DNA from 2 places in the Streptomyces sp. NBC_00028 genome. Region 2 is predicted to be linked to the other one. Evidence: riboswitches for the same ligand, from Rfam matches in the RefSeq annotation. Region 2 holds a riboswitch; the other holds the start of a gene.

Region 1 (10,494 bases), 1.6 Mb from region 2:
CCTCCGACCCGTACGGTTCGGTGTTCTACCTGACCACCGGCTTCCACGGCCTGCACGTGACGGGAGGTCTCATCGCCTTCCTGCTGGTCCTCGGCCGCACCTACGCGGCGAAGAGGTTCACTCACGAGCAGGCGACGGCCGCCATCGTCGTGTCCTACTACTGGCACTTCGTCGATGTCGTCTGGATCGGCCTCTTCGCCACGATCTACATGATCAAGTAGTCGGGCCCGTTCCCGAGCGCTTCCCGAGAAGCGCATTTCCAGAAGCATCGACGCAGAAGATCCTGACACCGGGGTAATCCGTGAAAAAGCTCTCCGCACGACGACGCCATCCGCTGGCGGCGCTCGTCGTCCTACTCCTCGCGCTGGCGGCCACTGGGGGGCTGTACGCCGCGTTCGCGCCCGCGGACAAGGCGCAGGCCGACGAAACCGCCCAGTCCCTCACCATCGAGGAGGGCAAGAAGCTCTACGCCGTGGGCTGTGCCAGTTGCCACGGCACCGGTGCTCAGGGCACCACCGACGGGCCGAGCCTCGTGGGTGTGGGCGCCGCGGCCGTGGACTTCCAGGTCGGCACCGGCCGTATGCCGGCCCAGCAGCCGGGCGCACAGGTCCCGCGCAAGAAGGTCATCTACACACAGGCCGAGATCGACCAGCTCGCCGCGTACATCTCCTCCCTGGGCGCCGGTCCGGCCGTCCCGACGAAGAACGAGTACAGCCCGGACGGGGCGGACATCGCCAAGGGTGGCGAGCTGTTCCGCACCAACTGCGCGCAGTGCCACAACTTCACCGGCAAGGGCGGTGCGCTGACGCACGGCAAGTTCGCGCCGAGCCTTGAGGGCGTCGACCCGAAGCACATCTACGAGGCCATGCAGACCGGCCCGCAGAACATGCCGTCGTTCCCCGACACCACGCTGTCGGAGCAGAACAAGAAGGACATCATCGCGTACCTCGACGCGGTCAACGGTGACGACACCGAGAGCCCCGGTGGCCTCGAGCTGGGCGGCCTCGGTCCGGTCAGCGAGGGTCTGTTCGCGTGGGTGTTCGGACTCGGTGGCCTGATCGCGATCGCCGTCTGGCTCGCCGCTCGGACCGCAAAGGCCAAGAAGTCATGAGTAGCCAAGACATTCCAGAAGAGAACCTGCCCGCAGAGCAGGACGACCACGGCGCGGTGAGCGTCGCGGACGACCGGGACCCCTTCGCGGACCCCGGTCTGCCGCCCCACGAGCACCGGGTCCAGGACATCGACGAGCGGGCCGCCAAGCGGTCCGAGCGCACGGTGGCGCTGCTGTTCACGGTGTCGATGCTGGCCACGATCGGCTTCATCGCCGCGTACGTGGGTGTCCCGCACGACAAGGCGATCTACGTCTTCCCGATCGGGCACATCAACGCGCTGAACTTCTCGCTGGGTCTGACGCTCGGCGTCGCGCTCTTCGCGATCGGCGCGGGCGCGGTCCACTGGGCCCGCACCCTGATGTCCGACGTGGAGATGGTCGACGAGCGGCACCCGATCGAGGCGCCGCCCGAGGTCCGCGAGAAGGTCTTCGAGGACTGGAAGCAGGGCGCCAAGGAGTCCGCGCTCGGCCGTCGCAAGCTGATCCGCAACACCATGCTCGGCGCGCTCACCCTGGTGCCGCTCGCCGGTGTCGTGCTGCTGCGCGACCTCGGCCCGCTGCCCGGGACCAAGCTGCGGCACACCATGTGGCGCAAGGGCCTGCTGCTCGTCAACATGAACACCAACGAGCCGCTGCGTCCCTCCGACGTCGCCGTGGGCTCCCTCACCTTCGCCAAGCCCGAGGGCCTGGAGGAGCACGACGAGGAGTTCCAGACCGAGATCGCCAAGGCCGCCCTGATGATCGTCCGGATCCAGCCGGACAACATCAAGGACAAGCGCGAGCTCGAGTGGTCGCACGACGGCATCGTGGCGTACTCGAAGATCTGCACCCACGTCGGTTGCCCGATCTCGCTGTACGAGCAGCAGACGCACCACGTGCTCTGCCCCTGCCACCAGTCCACCTTCGACCTCTCCGACGGTGCCCGAGTGATCTTCGGCCCCGCCGGTCACGCCCTGCCGCAGCTGCGCATCGCCGTGAACGACGAGGGCTATCTCGAGGCGCAGGGCGACTTCGAGGAGCCTGTCGGTCCTGCCTTCTGGGAGCGCGGATGAGCACCAACGAGAACAACGAGTCGTCCCGCGCCCGCGGGCAGGCCCCGGCCGGCGAGAAGCTCGCCGACTGGGCCGACGGCCGGCTGGGGATCTACTCCCTGGCCAAGGCCAACATGCGCAAGATCTTCCCCGACCACTGGTCGTTCATGCTGGGTGAGATCTGCCTGTACGCCTTCATCATCATCATCCTCACGGGTGTGTATCTGACGCTGTTCTTCCACCCGTCGATGAACGAGGTGGAGTACCACGGCAGCTACGTCCCGCTGCAGGGACAGCTGATGTCCGAGGCGTTCAACTCGACCATGCACATCTCCTTCGATGTGCGCGGTGGTCTGCTGATCCGGCAGATCCACCACTGGGCGGCGCTGATCTTCCTCGCCGGCATGTTCGTGCACATGATGCGCGTCTTCTTCACGGGTGCGTTCCGCAAGCCCCGTGAGGTCAACTGGCTGTTCGGCTTCCTGCTGTTCGTCCTGGGCATGTTCACCGGCTTCACCGGTTACTCGCTCCCGGACGACCTGCTCTCCGGCACCGGTGTCCGCTTCATGGAGGGCGCGGTTCTGTCCGTGCCGATCGTCGGCACGTACCTGTCGTTCTTCCTCTTCGGCGGGGAGTTCCCGGGCGGCGACTTCGTGGCCCGCTTCTACTCGGTCCACGTGCTGCTGCTGCCGGGCATCATGCTCGGCCTCATGGTCGGCCACCTGATCCTGGTGTTCGTCCACAAGCACACGCAGTACGCGGGTCCCGGCAAGACCAACAAGAACGTCGTCGGCATGCCGCTGTTCCCGGTGTACACCGCCAAGGCCGGAGGCTTCTTCTTCCTGGTCTTCGGTGTCATCGCGGCCATCGCGGCCATCGCCTCGATCAACCCGATCTGGTCCATGGGCCCCTACCGTCCGGACATGGTGTCCACGGGTGCCCAGCCCGACTGGTACATGGGCTTCTCCGAGGGCCTGATCCGTGTCATGCCGGGCTGGGAGATCAACTTCTGGGGTCACACGCTCGTCCTGGGTGTGTTCATCCCGCTGGTGATCTTCCCGCTGGTCCTGGTCTCGATCGCGGTCTACCCGTTCATCGAGGCCTGGGTCACCGGCGACCGGCGCGAGCACCACATCCTGGACCGCCCGCGCAACGCCCCGACCCGCACGGCCTTCGGCGTCGCGTGGATCACCTGGTACATGGTGCTGCTCGTCGGTGGTGGAAACGACCTCTGGGCCACCCACTTCCACCTGTCGATCAACTCGATCACCTGGTTCGTCCGAGTGGCGTTCTTCGTCGCTCCGGTGGTCGCGTTCATCATCACCAAGCGGATCTGCCTCGGCCTCCAGCGCCGCGACAAGGACAAGGTGCTGCACGGCCGCGAGTCCGGCATCATCAAGCGCCTGCCGCACGGTGAGTTCATCGAGGTGCACGAGCCGCTCAGCCAGGACGCGCTGCACACGCTTACCGCGCACGAGCAGTACAAGCCGGCGGAGATCGGCCCGACGGTCGACGACAACGGCGTCGAGCGCAAGGTGAAGGGCTCCGAGAAGCTGCGCGTCAAGCTCAGCGAGGCGTACTTCGGCGACGAGTCGCAGATCGCCAAGCCCACCGTCGAGGAGTACAAGGAGATCACGAGCGGCCACGGCCACCACTGATCGCTGCGCTCGCCACGCGCCTTGCAAGGGCCCCCGTCCGGTCTTCGGACGGGGGCCCTTCTCCGTGCCCGGGGCTGGATAGGGTGGTCACACATCTGTTGAAGCACGTTTTACGACACCCAGGAGCGGCCGTATGAGCGCTGTGACCCCCGCTGGAGGCGACACCGCGGCGGGCCGTTCCTGGCCCGAGGTGTTGAACGCCCTGCTGTACGGCCGCGACCAGAGCGCCGACGCCACCGCCTGGGCGATGGACCAGATCATGCGCGGCGAGGCGACGGACGCGCAGATCGCCGGGTTCGTGGTGGCCCTGCGGGCCAAGGGCGAGACGGTCGAGGAGATCACCGGGCTGGTCCAGGCGATGTACGAGCACGCCAACGTGATCGAGGTGTCCGGGCGGACCGTCGACATCGTCGGCACCGGCGGCGACGGCGCCAAGACGGTGAACATCTCCACGATGTCCTCCCTCGTCGTGGCCGGCACCGGCGCGAAGGTCGTCAAGCACGGCAACCGGGCGGCCTCGTCGGCGTCGGGTTCCTCGGACGTCCTGGAGAAGCTGGGCGTCAACCTCGACCTCACCCCGCAGCGGGTGGCCGAGGTGGCCGAGGAGGCCGGCATCACCTTCTGCTTCGCCATCAAGTTCCACCCGGCGCTGCGTCACGCGGGCGCCGCCCGCGGCCAGTTGGGCATCCGTACGGTGTTCAACGCGCTGGGCCCGCTGACCAACCCGGCGAAGGTCAGGGCGCAGGCGGTGGGCGTCGCCGACCCGCTGATGGCGCCGATCGTGGCCGGAGTGTTCGCCGAGCGCGGCAACTCCTCGCTGGTCTTCCGCGGTGACGACGGCCTCGACGAGCTGACGACGACGTCCACCTCCCGGGTGTGGGTGGTGCGTGACGGCAAGGTCACCGAGGAGGCCTTCGACCCGCGTGACGTGGGCATCGAACTGGTGCCGGTGGAGGCGCTGCGGGGCGGTGACCCGGCGTTCAACGCGGACGTGGCGCGCAGACTCCTCGACGGCGAGCCGGGTCCGGTCCGGGACGCGGTCCTGCTGAACTCGGCGGCGGCGCTCGTCGCGCTGGAGCCGACCGGGGCGTCCCTGGCGGACCAGCTGCGGGCCGGGATGGCGAAGGCCGCGGAGTCCATCGACTCCGGCGCGGCCAAGCGGACGCTGGAGCGCTGGGTGGCGGCCAGCAACCGGTAGTCGTGTCGATGGTCGTCCCGCGATCCGGACACGGGTTGCGGGACGACGATCACATCACGTACGTTCCTGTACCAGGTCATGAGTGACAGTCATGAGGCCCCGGCCGACTGTCCGGCAACCCTCCGTCCGTGGCGGGGTGCCCCGGGTGAAGACCAGGCCGTAGGCAGCGAGGTCTACGGCAAGCGCGGGCCCCTCTCGAATCCAGGGGTCCTGGTCGTTCGAGGGAGTCTTCCGTGAGCAAGCGAATGCGATAGGGCTGCCGAGCCCCGCCTCCGCGCACCCTTTTCCCCTTCCCCGCATGCCCTGCTTCGGCATGCCCTCTCACGGGAGTTCCCCATGTCTGTCTCCACCGCTGCCGCCACCCAGACCATTTGTGCCCCCCTGCCCGTTCTGGGCCGGGATGTCACCGTCCCGCTCGTCACCGGTGGCGAGGTCACCTACGCGGCCCTCGACTACGCGGCCAGCGCGCCGGCCCTCCAGCGGGTCTGGGACGACGTGGCGGCGTACGCGCCCTACTACGGCAGCGTCCACCGCGGTGCCGGGTACCTGTCGCAGCTGTCGACCGACCTGTTCGAGAACGCCCGGAAGACCGTCGCCGACTTCCTCGGCTGCCGTGAGGGTGACCAGGTCGTCTTCACCCGGTCCACCACCGACTCCCTCAACCTGCTCGCCGCCGCGCTGCCCGCCGACTGCCAGGTCTTCGTCTTCGAGACCGAGCACCACGCCTCGCTGCTGCCCTGGCGCGACGCCCGGGTCACCTACCTCAACGCGCCCCGCACCCACCAGCAGGCCGTCCAGACCCTGGAGCAGGCCCTCGCCGACCGCGACCCCTACGGCCCCGCCCTGGTCTGCGTGACCGGCGCCTCCAACGTCACCGGCGAGCTGTGGCCGGTGCGCGAGCTGGCCGCCGCCGCCCATGCGCACGGCGCCCGGATCGTCCTCGACGCCGCCCAACTCGCCCCGCACCACGCGGTGTCCGTCGCCGACCTCGACGTCGACTGGGTCGCCTTCTCCGGCCACAAGCTGTACGCCCCCTTCGGCTCCGGCGTCCTCGCCGGCCGCGCCGACTGGCTCACCGCCGCCGACCCCTACCTCGCGGGCGGCGGCGCCAGCCGCAAGGTCACCCGGCGTGAGGACGGCGGCGTGGACGTGGAGTGGCACGAGAACGCGGCCCGCCACGAGGCCGGCTCCCCGAACGTCATCGGCGCCTACTCCATCGCCTCCGCCTGCAAGGCGCTGTCCGAGGCCGGCTTCGACACCCTGGTCGCCCGCGAGCAGTACCTGATCGAGAAGGTCAGGAGCGGCCTCGCCGACGTCCCCGAGGTCCGCGTCCTCTCCCTCTTCGGCGACGACGCCCCCCGCGTCGGCGTGATCTCCTTCGTGGTCGAGGGCTGGAACAGCTCCCACTTCGCCGCCGCCCTCTCCGCCGAGTACGGCATCGGCGTCCGCGACGGCCTCTTCTGCGCCCACCCCCTCGTCCGCACCCTGCTGGGCAGCGACCCGCAGACCCAGGGCGAGTGCGGCGCCCCCGAGGCCGCGCCCGGCGAGAAGTCCCTCAACGCCATCCGCGTCAGCTTCGGCGCGGGCACGCCGGACGAGCACGTGGAGCGGTTCGTCAACGCCGTGCGCGAGCTGGTGAGCGACGGTGCGAAGTGGCGCTACCGGACCGAGGACGGCCGGTGCGTCCCGGCCGTCTGACCGGCTGACCGGCGGTTGCCGATACGCTCCCCCTCGGGCATGTTCACGACGTCCACGGGGGAGCGGAAAGTGCAGGCGCTGCGCGCGACGGATCCACGCAGGGTCGGCCCGTACGAGGTACGGGGCCGGCTCGGCTCGGGCGGCATGGGCGAGGTGTTTCTCGCCGAGTCACGCACCGGGCTGCGGCTGGCGGTGAAGGTCGTACGGCCGGAGTACGCCCAGGACCGCACCTTCCGTGCCCGGTTCCGGCAGGAGGTACGGGCGGCGCAGACCGTCGGCGGGGCGGGCACCTACACCGCGCGTGTGGTCGACGCCGACCCGGAGGGCGAACACCCGTGGATGGCCACGGAGTTCGTGGACGGGCCGAATCTGCGGGACGCGGTCATGGACGGCGGGGCACTGCCCGAGCGGGCGGTGCGGGTGCTGGGGGCCGCGCTGGGTGAGGCGCTGGGCGCGATCCACGCCCGGGGCATGGTCCACCGGGACCTGAAGCCCTCCAACATCCTGCTGGCGCCGGACGGCCCGCGGGTCATCGACTTCGGGATCGTACGGGCCCTGGAAGCCACGGCGATGACCCGTACGGGCGCGATCGTGGGCTCGGTCGGCTATGTCTCGCCCGAGCAGATCCGCAACGGCGGCAAGGTCGGCCCGTCGAGCGACGTCTTCTCCCTCGGCGCGGTCCTCGCCTACGCGGCGAGCGGGCGCGAACCCTTCGGCGAGGGCCAGGACTCGGTGATCCTGCTGCGCATCCTGACCCGCGACTTCGACCTGACGGGCGTACCGAAGGAACTGCTGCCGCTGGTGGAGGCGTGCCTCAGGGACGAGCCGGGGCAGCGGCCGATGCCTTCGGACGTCGTCGAGGCCATGGGCGGTTCCCCGCGCGGCGGCCTGCGTCCGGGCTGGTACACGGGTGCGGGCCCGGAGGCCGAGGCTTCACGGGGAGGCGAACTCTGGCTTCCCGAGCGGGAGTCGGGGGAGCGGGAGAGCCGGGTCGAGTACATGACGCCGGTGGCCGAGACGCCTCAGGTGGTGCCGCCCGAGGCCGAGGCGGCGGACGTAGGACCGTCGCGGCGCGGGCTGCTGCGCCTCGCCGTGGGCGGGGCCGTGGTCGCCGGGGCCGGGGGAGTGGGCGGCTGGTGGTGGCTCGGGCGGTCGGGGACCGGTAGCGATGCCGGGGGGAAGAGCGGGAGCGCCGATACGCCGGGGTTCGTCGCGCGGAAGGCGACCATGCGCTGGTCGTACAACGTGGGCGGCGCGCCGAGTGTGGCCGGCGGTCCCTGCGGGGCGCTCTCCGCCGACGGTGGGACGCTGTACTTCGCCGGGGCCGACGGGACTCTGCGGGCCCTGGGCAGCGACGGCAAGGAACGCTGGAAGATGTCCGTCCTCAAGGGGGCGACCTTCATCACCAGGCCCGTCGTCACGGCCGACGGGATCTTCGTCGCCGCGGTCGACGAAACCACGGCCGACCCGGGCCGACTCATCGCGGTGAGCGCCGACGGCGAGGAGATGTGGAAGCGGTATCTGCCCAGTCCGTTCTTCCGCCAGCCCGCCGTGCTCGGGGGCGCTGTCGTCGTGGGTTCCGCGAAAAGCACGTTCGACGGTCCGGGTGTCGTGCAGGCGTACGACAGCCGGGGCAAGGTGCTCTGGGACGCCCCGGTGGGCGGGGCACCGAGCGAAGAACTCGTCGTGACCGACGGCGTCCTCTACGTGCCCTGCTACGACAACCACCTCTACGGAATCCACGACGGCGGCGCCACGTCGTTCGACGCCGCGCTGGACGGTGATGTCGGCCGCCCCGCCGTCAGCGGCGACACCGTGGTCGTGAGCACCGGGAACCAGGCGAACGAGCTGTTCGGGCTGAATCTCGCGGGCCGCCAGGAGTGGCGGGGACAGGGCCTCGCGGGTTCCTACGTCCCGGCGAAGACGGCCTCCTTCGCCTTCCTGGGCGTGACCGACGCGAGCGCGGTGCTCAAGGCGATCACGGAGGACGGGGACGAGGTCTGGTCGTACGGCGGGGGCGGGGCCCTCTCGGACCCGGTGCTGGTGGACTCCACGGTCTATGTGCGCACCGACACCGAGGTCCACGCCCTCGACCTGCGGGGCAAGCGGCTCTGGAGGACCGAGGTGGGCGCCGATCCGGGCGTCCTGCTGACCCCCCTTGTCCACGGCCGCCGCGTCTACGCCGGCACGAACAAGGGCATCGCCGCCCTGGACGTCAGCGGCTAGTTGTCGAGGCCGATCGCGAACGCCGCTTCCAGGTCGTGCTGGGAGTACGTGCGGAAGGCGACGTGGGTGTCCGTGGCCTCCACGCCCGGGATCTTGCTGATGCTGCCGGGGATGACCTCGGCGAGGTCCTCGTGCTGCCGGACGCGGACCATGGCGATCAGGTCGTAGGTGCCGGTGACGGAGAAGACCTCGCTCACCGAGTCCAGGGCCGCGATCGACTCGGCGATCTCGGGGATCCGGTCCACGCTGGTCTTGATCAGGACGATCGCGGTGATCACGGCTGGTTCTCTCCCTCGGGGGCCGGAGCTGGGGCGGGCTTCACTCTAGTCGCAGGGGGGAATCGCACCCACGCGAAGGCGAAGCCCAGGCCGAAGCCCACCAGGTGGGCCAGATACGCCACCCCGGGCCCGTTCGGCGCCCGGCCCGCCGCCAGCCACTGCAGGGCCGCCCAGAAGGGCAGCACCACCCATGCCGGGAACCGCAGGGGCAGGAAGAAGAGGAACGGCAGCAGGCTTGTCACCCGGGCGCCGGGGAACAGGTAGAGAAACGCTCCGAGCACGGCTGAGATCGCCCCGGAGGCCCCGACCAGCGACTGGTCGGAGTCGGAGTTGGCAGCGGCGTAGCCCAGCAGCGCCAGGTAGCCGCAGCCGAGGTAGAAGAGCGTGAACTGGACGCGGCCCATCCGTTCCTCGGTCATCACTCCGAAGACATAGAGGAAGAGCATGTTGCCGAGGAGGTGGACCCAGCTGCCGTGCACGAAGAGGGCCGTCGCCGGGGTGAGTGCCGCCCGGGCCGAGCCTTCGAACAGTTCTGCGGGGACCACGCCCCAGTGGTGGAAGTAGGCCCGCTGGGCGACGAGCAGTTCGTCCCCGGTGCCGTAGGCCGGATTGAGGCCCCCCGCGGGGCCGATGACGAAGAGCAGACAGCACAGGGCGATCAGGCCGTAGGTGACCGGTGCCGTACCCCACAACGACCTGCTCGCGCCACCGACTGTCACCCTCCAGTTGCTGATCATGAACACAGAGCATGACGTAACGGGACGCAACCGAACAGAGTGCCTCGCCGCCCGAGCGGGCACTGAGACGGCCGAGCGACGAGTACCCGCCAGGCCGTAGGGTTACGAGCCACACACCGGGTCCGGTGTGTCGCGGACAATGGAAGACCTAGAAGGAAAGAGCTCAGGCACGATGACGGTTCCCCTGCCGACCGCCTCGACGCGGTGGCGCTGCACCCTCTGCGGCAACCTCACCCGGTTCGACGTGACCCGCTCGTCGAAGGTCGTCGAGTACGTCCACCTCGACCTGGCCGGTGAGCCGAAGGTGGAGGAGCGCGAGGTGGTCAGTGAGACCATCGAGTCGGTGCGCTGCCGCTGGTGCAACGCCGTGGATCAGGTGGAACTCGTGGACAGGCCGGGCGCCGACTCCTGAGGGAGTGGCCCCCGCACACAGGTTGGGGTGTTGACGGATGGTGGAGACACGAGGCGGGGAGCCGGGCGACGGCGCCGCTGAGGTGCTCGACCGTCCGCTGCCCGACGGCGTGCGCCGTCGCGTCGTACAGATCGTCTCCGACGGC
Region 2 (10,494 bases):
GCCCGCTGCCGAGCACCTTGCCGAAGGCCTCGCGCTCGTCGTGGTTCCCGGTCGTCCAGAACACGGGCACCCCGCCCAGCACGGTCCGCGCGAACCCGCCCACCAGCGCGTCCACGGCCGTGTACGCCTCCGGGGACCCGTCGTCGGCGAGGTCGCCGGTGACGACGACGGCGTCGACGCCCCGCAGATGCCGGAGTTCGTCGAGGAGGAGCCGCAGGGAGTCATGCGCGTTGACGCCGTGCCGGTTGACGGCGTCGACGCGCTCCAAGTGCGTGTCCGAGAGCTGAAGAATCCTCATCTCCCGGACGATAGCGACGAGCGGCCCGGCCCCTCACAGGTTGGCGGTATTTCATCACCGACATGAACGGCCTGATCAAGCAGCTCCGCGTCTCTCTCCTGGCTGGGCCCTGACCACGGCCGTCTTCTGCGTCCTGGTGACCCTGGTGCACTCCGCGATCTACGCCACCGCGCACCTCGGTCGGCCCGAGGGCAGGCAGGCGCGGGGCGTCCGGGCCGGTCTGGTGGCCCTGCTCCTCCTCGACCAGGTCGTCATCTGGTCCCTGCTGACCACGGGCTCCGCCCACTCGGGGGTGGCGTACCGGGCGGGCTGCGTCCTGGTGGCCCTGCTGCCGCTGCTCGCGGTCGTCCTGGCCCGGGTCGGGGCGAGGCGGCTCGGCACGGGAGCCGCCCTCGCGCGGGGCACCGCCCTGTTCTTCGGGATCGTCGCCCTGCTGCCGCAGATCCTGGCGGGCGCGCTGCTGGTCACGTTCACCTGAGGGAGGTCAGCGACCAGCAGCCGAACCGGCGACCGGGGTCAGCTCAGCGACTTCAGCGCCGCCGCGTCGTAGGGCTTGAGCTCCTCGAAGCGGTCCGCGAGGACCTTCGCCGCCCACTCCGGGTCCTGGAGCAGCGCGCGCCCGACGGCCACGAGGTCGAACTCGTCGCGCTCCAGGCGGTCGAGGAGGTCGTCGAGCCCCTTGAGCGGGGAGCCCTCGCCCACGAACGCGTTGAGGAAGTCGCCGTCGAGGCCGACCGAGCCGACGGTGATGGTGGGCTTGCCGGTGAGCTTCTTGGTCCAGCCCGCGAGGTTCAGGTCGGCGCCGTCGAACTCGGGGAGCCAGTAGCGGCGCGTGGAGGCGTGGAAGGCGTCGACACCGGCGGCGGCGAGCGGGCTCAGGATGGCCTCCAACTCCTCCGGGGTCTCGGCGAGCCGGGCGTCGTAGGCCTCCTGCTTCCACTGCGAGTAGCGGAAGATGACCGGGAAGTCGGCCGAGACCGTCTCGCGGATGGCGGCGACGATCTCGGCGGCGAACCTGGTACGGGCGACCGCGTCACCGCCGTAGCCGTCCGTACGGCGGTTCGTGCCGGACCAGAGGAACTGGTCGACCAGGTAGCCGTGCGCGCCGTGGATCTCCACGCCGTCCATACCGATGCGCTCCGCCGCGGCCGCGGCCTCGGCGAAGGCGCCGATGACATCGTCGATGTCGCGCTGGGTCATCGTCGTACCGGTGGACTCGCTCGCGCCGACGCGGATGCCGGAGGGGCCGACCGCGGGGGCCTCGGGGAAGGGGTTCTGGCCCTCCTTGCGGACCATGCCGATGTGCCACAGCTGCGGGACGATCGTGCCGCCCGCCGCGTGCACGTCCGCGGCGACCCGCTGCCAGCCCGCGAGCTGCTCCTCGCCGTGGAAGCGCGGGACGCGGCCGCTGTACCCGGCCGAGTCATGGCCGACGAACGTCCCCTCGGTGACGACCAGGCCCACGCCCGCCGCCGCGCGCCGCGCGTAGTACGACGCCACGTCCGCGCCCGGGATGCCGCCCGGGGAGAACATCCGGGTCATCGGCGCCATCACGATGCGGTTCGGGACGGTCAGGCCGTTGATCGTGATCGGCCGGGAGAGGATCTCGGCGGCACGGGAGGGGGTGGCGGTCACGCGGGCTCCTAGCGGTGGTACGAGCGGTGGGTACCGTCGGGTATGTGCATACGCATGGACAGTACGCAGTAAGCAACCGCTCAGTACACCCCTCCCCTTCCCCGGGCCCCTGTGATCCCGCCCACCTCCGGGAAACGCCCGAGGGCGGCACCCCCTGTCGGAACAGGGAGGGCCGCCCTCGGCAAGGACGAGACCGATCCGCGAGGGATCAGAAGTCCATGTCACCGCCCGGCATACCGCCACCGGCGGGCGCGGCGGCCTTCTCCGGCTTGTCGGCGATGACGGCCTCGGTGGTGAGGAAGAGCGCGGCGATGGAGGCGGCGTTCTGCAGAGCGGAGCGCGTGACCTTCGCCGGGTCGATGATGCCTTCCTTGACCAGGTCGACGTACTCACCGGTCGCGGCGTTGAGGCCGTGACCCGGGGTGAGGTTGCGGACCTTCTCCACCACGACGCCGCCCTCGAGGCCGGCGTTGACGGCGATCTGCTTCAGCGGGGCCTCAAGGGCGAGCTTGACGGCGGCAGCGCCGGTCGCCTCGTCACCCTCCAGCTCCAGCTTCTCGAAGACACCGGAGGCCTGGAGCAGGGCCACGCCACCACCGGCGACGATGCCCTCCTCGACGGCCGCCTTGGCGTTGCGCACGGCGTCCTCGATGCGGTGCTTGCGCTCCTTGAGCTCGACCTCGGTCGCGGCACCGGCCTTGATGACGGCGACGCCACCGGCGAGCTTGGCCAGGCGCTCCTGGAGCTTCTCGCGGTCGTAGTCCGAGTCGCTGTTCTCGATCTCGGCGCGGATCTGGTTGACCCGGCCGGCGACCTGGTCGGCGGAGCCGGCACCGTCGACGATGGTGGTCTCGTCCTTGGTGATGACGACCTTGCGGGCGCGGCCCAGGAGGTCCAGGGTCGCGTTCTCCAGCTTGAGGCCGACCTCCTCGGAGATGACCTCGCCGCCCGTGAGGATGGCGATGTCGCCGAGCATGGCCTTGCGGCGGTCACCGAAGCCCGGGGCCTTGACGGCGACGGACTTGAAGGTGCCGCGGATCTTGTTGACGACCAGGGTCGACAGGGCCTCGCCCTCGACGTCCTCGGCGATGATCAGCAGCGGCTTGCCCGACTGCATGACCTTCTCCAGGAGCGGGAGCAGGTCCTTGACGGAGCCGATCTTGGAGTTGGCGATCAGGATGTACGGGTCGTCCAGGGACGCCTCCATACGCTCCATGTCGGTGGCGAAGTAGGCGGAGATGTAGCCCTTGTCGAAGCGCATACCCTCCGTCAGCTCCAGCTCCAGACCGAAGGTCTGGGACTCCTCGACGGTGATGACGCCTTCCTTGCCGACCTTGTCCATCGCCTCGGCGATGAGCTCGCCGATCTGGGTGTCGGCGGCGGAGATGGAGGCCGTCGAAGCGATCTGCTCCTTGGTCTCGACATCCTTCGCCTGCTCAAGGAGGGCACCGGAGACGGCCTCGACGGCCTTCTCGATACCGCGCTTGAGGGCCATCGGGTTGGCACCGGCGGCCACGTTGCGCAGACCCTCGCGCACCAGGGCCTGGGCCAGGACGGTCGCGGTCGTCGTGCCGTCGCCGGCTACGTCGTCGGTCTTCTTCGCGACTTCCTTGACCAGCTCGGCGCCGATCTTCTCGTACGGGTCCTCGAGCTCGATCTCCTTGGCGATGGAGACACCATCGTTGGTGATCGTGGGGGCGCCCCACTTCTTCTCGAGGACGACGTTGCGACCCTTGGGGCCGAGCGTCACCTTGACGGCGTCCGCGAGCTGGTTCATGCCGCGCTCGAGGCCGCGCCGCGCCTCCTCGTCGAACGCGATGATCTTGGCCATGTGAAGTGGTCCCTCCAGGACTGGGGGTGATTCCTTCGGACCGCGCCCGCGCCCGCGACGGACGGCTCGCACACCTCGTGGTTCCTTGCCCCACCTGGCCTGCGGGCCTCACCGACCCGGTCCTTCTTTGTCACTCTCACCTTCAGAGTGCTAACGCCAATGATTAGCACTCGGCATGGTCGAGTGCAAGCGCCTCCCGGGGATCGGGCAGTCACCGCAGGGGGTCCGGGCAGGACGTGCGGGGTCCCGGGCACGCCGAAGGGCCCGCACCCATGACTCCCCATGAGGTGCGGGCCCTTCAAAGAAGAACGTCGCTGCTAGTCAGTCGGCGCGTGCTTCAGCCGGTCGCCAGTCGGACCATGTCCGCCTGCGGCCCCTTCTGGCCCTGCGAGATCTCGAAATCGACCCGCTGACCCTCTTCCAGGGTGCGGTACCCGTCCATCTGGATCGCGCTGTAGTGGACGAAAACATCCGCACCACCGTCGACCGCGATGAAGCCGTACCCCTTCTCCGCGTTGAACCACTTGACGGTGCCCTGAGCCATGCCTAACTCCCCTATTACTGGCCCTTGCACAGATCCACACTTCGCGGATCCGGGTCAGACCTCACCCCCCACGGATTGGGGGCGTGCGCCGGAACGCGTCGACCGCGGCTGAATGTATCTGTCCAACTGCCGTCTGCAACAGGTCAATCGGACGAGAATTCTGGACGTGCGGGGTCCGGAATGTAGCGAGAATTCGCCCGAATTCGGGGCAAGTCGGGCCCCATAAAAGGCACAAGACTCACAAAAGAACCGCACACTTTGGCTGCTTCTCGTCGCAAGTGGAGCAGGAACTCATATGCGTGTGGCATGGAAGGCGCAGCAGCTTCCCCAACTGTACCGCGCTCAACCATAGAGAATTGCCCCTTCCGTTTCTCTCACGGAGGGGGCAATTCGTTGAACTCTCGGTAATCGGCCTTACCGACGGTAATGATCAGTCATTCGGTCAGCTGGACTCAGCCGCCGGCGACGGCCGGGATGATCGAGACGCCGGCGCCGTCCGGGGTGGCGGTCTCCAGGCCCTGCTCGAAGCGGACGTCGTCGTCGTTGACGTACACGTTGACGAACCGACGCAGCTTGCCCTGGTCGTCGAGCACCCGGGCGGCGATGCCCGTGTGGTTCTTCTCCAGGTCGGCGATGACGTCGGCGAGGGTCGAGCCCTCGGCGGTCACTTCGGCCTGGCCACCCGTGTAGGTGCGCAGGATGGTGGGGATGCGGACGTTGACGCTCACGATTGATCCTCCGGTCAGGATGACGCACCTAGGGGCGCGGGGCTGTGTTCAATGTGCGGCTTCCGCCGCGTGGGCGCGACCAGCCCCCACCGGCCCGCAGACAACAACGACTATGCGAGTCCGGCCTCGTGGAAGGACTCCAGGTTGGGGCGAATGGTCGCGGTCAGCCCCGTCTCGGCCACCGCGTCCAGTGTCTTCAGACCGTCGCCGGTGTTCAGCACGACCGTCGTCAGCGTCGGATCCAGCAGACCGTTCTCGATCAGCTTCTTCGTCACGCCCACGGTCACACCACCGGCGGTCTCCGCGAAGATGCCCTCAGCCCTGGCGAGCAGCCGAATCGCGTCGACGATCTGCTCGTCGTTCACGTCCTCCACCGCACCGCCGGTGCGACGCGCGATGTCCAGGACGTAGGGACCGTCGGCCGGGTTGCCGATGGCGAGGGACTTGGCGATGGTGTTCGGCTTCTGGGGGCGGACGACGTCGTGGCCCGCCTTGTAGGCGACCGACACCGGCGAGCACCCCTCCGCCTGCGCGCCGAAGATCTTGTACGGCTTGTCCTCGACGAGCCCGAGCTTGATCAGCTCCTGGAGCCCCTTGTCGATCTTGGTGAGCTGGGAGCCGGAGGCGATCGGCACGACCAGCTGGTCGGGAAGCTGCCAGCCGAGCTGCTCGCAGATCTCGTACGCGAGGGTCTTGGAACCCTCCGCGTAGTACGGCCGCAGGTTGACGTTGACGAAGCCCCAGCCCTCGCCGGCCGGGTCGCCGATCAGCTCGGAGCAGAAGCGGTTCACGTCGTCGTAGTTGCCCTCGATGCCGACGAGCTCACCGCCGTAGACCGCGGCCATGACGACCTTGCCCTGCTCCAGGTCGTGCGGGATGAACACGCAGGAGCGGAAGCCGGCGCGGGCCGCGGCGGCGCCGACGGCACCGGCGAGGTTGCCGGTGGAGGAGCAGGAGAGCGTGGTGAAGCCGAAGGCCCGGGCGGCCTCGATGGCCTGGGCGACGACCCGGTCCTTGAAGGAGTGCGTCGGGTTGCCGGAGTCGTCCTTCACGAACAGCTTGCCGGCCTCGACACCCAGCTCACGGGCGAGGTTGTCGGCCTTGACGAGCTTGGTCCAGCCGGGGTTGATGTTGGGCTTGTCGGCCACGTCCGCGGGGACGGGCAGCAGCGGCGCGTAGCGCCAGATGTTCGCGGGTCCCGCCTCGATCCGCTTGCGGAGCTCCTCGGCGTCGTAGGCGGAGAAGTCGTACGCGATCTCGAGCGGGCCGAAACACTCCTCGCAGGCGAAGACCGGGCCGAGAGGCACCCGGTGACCGCATTCGCGGCAGCTGAGCGCCGCGGCGGGGCCGAGGTCGACGGTGGTTCCGGTGGTGTTTTCGACAGTCTGCGCAGCCATGAGAGGCGAGGCCCTTTCTCCTCATCTTCCTCACGACGCATCTCGCCGTGAGACGGATTTGGCACCTTCCCGAGTCGGGAGCCTCACGTGTGCGAGTACCGACTGGAGGGTTGCCGGGGCTTCATCGGGCCGTATCCCTCTGCCCCTCTGGATGAGCGGTATGAAGTTGTGAACGTCGGATGATCCAGGACATGCGATGGTCATCCGCGTTGTTCAAGACTGTAACCGACGACCTGGACAGTTGAGATAGTCGTCCGAACCGCGAGATGGATCACAAGTAGTGGATCACAAGTAGAGGAGTCGCCCACGTGCTGGAAGAAGTCGAGCGCTGGCTGACCACCCGCTCCTGGTCCGTGACCGACCGGCCGCTCCACCAGATCCTGGCCGCCAAGCAGCGCACGGGTCAGTCGGTCAGTGTCGTGCTGCCCGCGCTGAACGAGGAGGAGACGGTCGGCGACATCGTCGCGATCATCCGTCACGACCTGATGCAGCAGGTCCCGCTGGTCGACGAGATCGTCGTCGTCGACTCGGGGTCGAGCGACCGTACGGCACAGGTGGCGGCCGCGGCCGGCGCCACGGTCGTGCACCGCGACGCGATCCTGCCCCGCCTGCCCACCGTGCCCGGCAAGGGCGAGGTGCTGTGGCGTTCGCTGCTGGTGACCAGCGGCGACATCGTCTGCTTCATCGACGCCGACCTGAAGGAGTTCTCCTCCGACTTCGTCGCCGGGATCGTCGGCCCGCTGCTCACCGAACCCGGGGTCGACCTGGTCAAGGCCATGTACGACCGCCCGCTCGGTGGGGCTGCGGGCCAGGGCGGCCGGGTGACCGAGCTGATGGCCCGCCCGCTGCTGAACATGCACTGGCCGCAGCTGGCCGGTTTCGTCCAGCCGCTGGGCGGCGAGTACGCGGCCCGCAGGTCCCTGCTCGAACAGCTGCCGTTCCCGGTCGGCTACGGCGTCGAGCTCGGCATGCTGGTCGACGCGCTGCACCTGGTCGGCCTCGACGCGCTCGCCCAGGTCGACGTCGGCGTCCGCAAGCACCGTCACCAGGACGGCCAGGCCCTCGGCCGGATGTCCGCCGCGATCTACCGCACGGCCCAGCTCCGGCTGGCCCGCGGCCATCTCATCCGCCCCTCCCTCACCCAGTTCGAACGCGGCGAGACCGGCTTCGAGCCCCGCACCTACTCGGTGGACACGGAGGAACGCCCGCCGATGGCGGACATCGCGGAGTACGCGACCCGCAAGGTCGCCTGAGCCGTGCGGGCCGCAGGACCGCACCGGACCGGACGCACGTTTGAGTGTTCCGTGACCGGGCTAGGTTGATCCGTATGGCTTCAACGTTCGGTGCTGCTCAGGTACTGGTGGCCTCCAACCGTGGCCCGGTCTCCTACGAGGTCCGGGCGGACGGCACGCTGTCCGCCCGGCGCGGTGGCGGGGGGCTGGTCTCGGGTCTGTCGGCGATCGGCTCCGACGCGGACGCCCTGTGGGTCTGCTCGGCGCTGAGCGACGGCGACCGCGAGGCGGTACGGCGCGGGGCGGGCGAGGCCGGCGTACGGATGCTCGACATCCCGGCCGACGTGCACGCGGACGCGTACAACGGCATCGCCAACTCGGTCCTGTGGTTCGTCCACCACCTGCTGTACCAGACCCCGCTGGAACCGGTCTTCGACGCGGAGTTCCGGCGGCAGTGGGCGTCGTACGAGACCTACAACCGCGCCTTCGCCGAGGCGCTGGCGGAGGAGGCCGCGCGGGGGGCGGCGGTCGTGGTGCAGGACTACCACCTCACGCTGGTGCCGGGGATGCTCCGGGAGCTCCGCCCCGACCTGCGGATCGGCCACTTCTCGCACACCCCGTGGGCGCCGCCGGAGTACTTCCGGATGCTGCCGGACGACATCGCCGAGCAGGTGCTGCGGGGCATGCTCGGCGCCGACCGGCTGGGGTTCCTGACCCGGCGCTGGGCGTCGGCGTTCGAGGCGTGCGCGACGGAGATCGTCGGCGGGCTCGGGGACACCCGGATCGGGGTGCACGGGCTCGGCGCGGACGCGGACTTCCTGCGCAAGCGGTCGCACGAGGCGGACGTGGCCGAGCGGATGACCGCCCTGAGGACGGAGATCGGCGCGGGCCGCCGCACGATCGTCCGGGTCGACCGCACCGAACTGTCGAAGAACATCGTGCGCGGTCTGCACGCGTACGAGCATCTGCTGGCGACCCGCCCCGAGTGGCGGGAGCGGGTCGTGCACGTGGCGTTCGCCTACCCCTCCCGGCAGGACCTCGCCGTCTACCGGGACTACACCGCCGAGGTGCAGCGCGTGGCGGAGGAGATCAACTCGGCGTACGGGACGCCCGGTTGGACCCCGGTGGTGCTGCACGTCAAGGACGACTTCGCGCGCTCCCTCGCCGCGTACCGGCTCGCCGACGTGGCCCTGGTCAACCCCATCCGCGACGGTATGAACCTGGTCGCCAAGGAAATGCCGGTCGTCTCCGACGAGGGGTGCGCGCTGGTGCTGTCACGGGAGGCGGGGGCGTACGAGGAGCTCGGCGAGGACGCGATCGTGGTCAACCCGTACGACGTGATCGGCACCGCCGACGCCCTGCACGAGGCGCTGACGATGGGGCCCGGGGAGCGCACGGAGCGCACGAAGCGGCTCGCCGCCGCGGCCACGGCGTTGCCGCCCGCGCAGTGGTTCCTGGATCAGCTGGCGGCGTTGCGCGGCTGAGTCCCGGGGGCGGGAGGCAGCCGCTCCGCCAGGCGCGTCAGCAGCGTCACCAGCCCCGCCGGGCCGTCCACCACCAGGTCGGCCCGTTCCCTCAGCTCGGCCACCTCCTCGCTGCCGGCGCTGCACACCAACAGCCCGGCGACCCCGTCGGAGCGGAGCTTGTCCACGGCGGCGAAGGCGGGGAGGTCTCCGAGGTCGTCGCCGGCGTAGAGCACGGCCTCGGCGCCCAGCTCACGGACGTACTCCGTCAGGGCCCGGCCCTTGTCGACGCCCGGTGGGCGGAGTTCGAGGACGAGCCGGCCGGGTTCGACGATCAGGCCGTGGCGGTCGGCAAGGCCGGTGAGCGGGGCGCGCAGGGCGTCGAAGGCGGCCTGCGGGTCCTCGGCGCGGCGGGTGTGGACGGCGACGGCCCGCCCCTTCTCCTCGATCCAGGTGCCGTGCCAGGCGCCGATGCCGTCGAGGAAGCCGGGGAGTTCGGCGCGGACGGCGGCGACACCGGGGTGCGGGGCGGGGGCGGTGACCTCGCCGGTGGCGGCGTCCCAGCGCTCGGCGCCGTAGTGGCCGAGGACGACGAGGTGTTCGAGGCCGGGGACGCCCGCGAAGCCGCCGAGGCGGACGGCGACTCCGGCGGGGCGGCCGGTGACGACGGCGATGGAGGCGAGGTTCGGGGCGAGGGCGGCGAGCGCGGACACGGCGTCGGGGTGGGCCCGGGCCTGTTCCGGGTCGGCCACGATCGGCGCGAGCGTCCCGTCGAAGTCGAGCGCGACGACCGTCTTGCCGGGCCGCGCGAGCATCGCGGCGAGCCCGTCGCGGCCGGCCTGGGTCACCGGCGTGCGCAGGAGGTCGTCCGTGGGGTGCGTGGAGTCCTGGTGGCTGCCCATGGAAGGACCCTATCCACGGCAGCGGACCGCACGCCTTTTTCTCGCCCCCGCCGCCCTTACCCGTCCCATCCCTGGGGGCTGCCGCCCCCAGACCCCCGCTTCGGCCCTGAACGGGCCTCGTCCTCAAACGCCGGACGGGCTGGTTGATGCGGACCGGCGCCGACAAGGTGACGCTCCGATCCTCACCGCTCCGATCTGCGTGCCTCCCGCACCCTGCGCAGCCGGTTCACCGTGACCGGGTCGTGGGCCAGGGCCCTCGGGTCGTCCAGCAGGGCGTTGAGCAGCTGGTAGTAGCGGACCGGGGCCAGGCCCAGTTCCTCGCGTATCGCGCGCTCCTTCGCGCCGGGGCCGGCGAAGCCGCGGCGTTCGAGGGCGAGGATGGCCTGTTCTCGGGGGGCCAGGTCGTTCATGTCAGCGACCGTAGCCCCCGCCACTGACAAGCCCTACTCCGCGCTCTCCGCCAT

Evidence for each region. Region 2 has a riboswitch for S-adenosylmethionine ahead of thrC (threonine synthase). Riboswitches for the same ligand answer to the same signal wherever they lie in the genome.
Region 1: it holds a riboswitch for S-adenosylmethionine, as region 2 does, so the genes downstream of both, OG885_RS32555 (aminotransferase class V-fold PLP-dependent enzyme) here and thrC (threonine synthase) in region 2, are expected to answer to the same signal.

Annotation. Positions count from the first base shown of each region.
Region 1 covers NZ_CP108293.1:7,228,555-7,239,048, forward strand. The annotation lists gene OG885_RS32530 (heme-copper oxidase subunit III) at 1-221, shown strand, start outside; gene OG885_RS32535 (c-type cytochrome) at 302-1,111, shown strand; gene OG885_RS32540 (Rieske 2Fe-2S domain-containing protein) at 1,108-2,163, shown strand; gene OG885_RS32545 (cytochrome bc complex cytochrome b subunit) at 2,160-3,800, shown strand; gene trpD (anthranilate phosphoribosyltransferase) at 3,934-4,998, shown strand; SAM riboswitch class IV at 5,073-5,189, shown strand; gene OG885_RS32555 (aminotransferase class V-fold PLP-dependent enzyme) at 5,335-6,696, shown strand; gene OG885_RS32560 (protein kinase domain-containing protein) at 6,736-8,922, shown strand; gene OG885_RS32565 (Lrp/AsnC family transcriptional regulator) at 8,919-9,200, opposite strand; gene OG885_RS32570 (rhomboid family intramembrane serine protease) at 9,197-9,937, opposite strand; gene OG885_RS32575 (hypothetical protein) at 10,110-10,349, shown strand; gene OG885_RS32580 (NYN domain-containing protein) at 10,387-10,494, shown strand, end outside.
Region 2 covers NZ_CP108293.1:5,608,999-5,619,492, reverse strand. The annotation lists gene OG885_RS25245 (metallophosphoesterase) at 1-298, opposite strand, end outside; gene OG885_RS25240 (hypothetical protein) at 435-776, shown strand; gene OG885_RS25235 (NADH:flavin oxidoreductase) at 815-1,933, opposite strand; gene groL (chaperonin GroEL) at 2,142-3,764, opposite strand; gene OG885_RS25225 (cold-shock protein) at 4,102-4,308, opposite strand; gene OG885_RS25220 (ubiquitin-like small modifier protein 1) at 4,761-5,036, opposite strand; gene thrC (threonine synthase) at 5,147-6,433, opposite strand; SAM riboswitch class I at 6,452-6,591, opposite strand; gene OG885_RS25210 (glucosyl-3-phosphoglycerate synthase) at 6,742-7,686, shown strand; gene OG885_RS25205 (trehalose-6-phosphate synthase) at 7,761-9,149, shown strand; gene otsB (trehalose-phosphatase) at 9,125-10,030, opposite strand; gene OG885_RS25195 (DUF3263 domain-containing protein) at 10,213-10,440, opposite strand; gene OG885_RS25190 (extracellular solute-binding protein) at 10,474-10,494, opposite strand, start outside.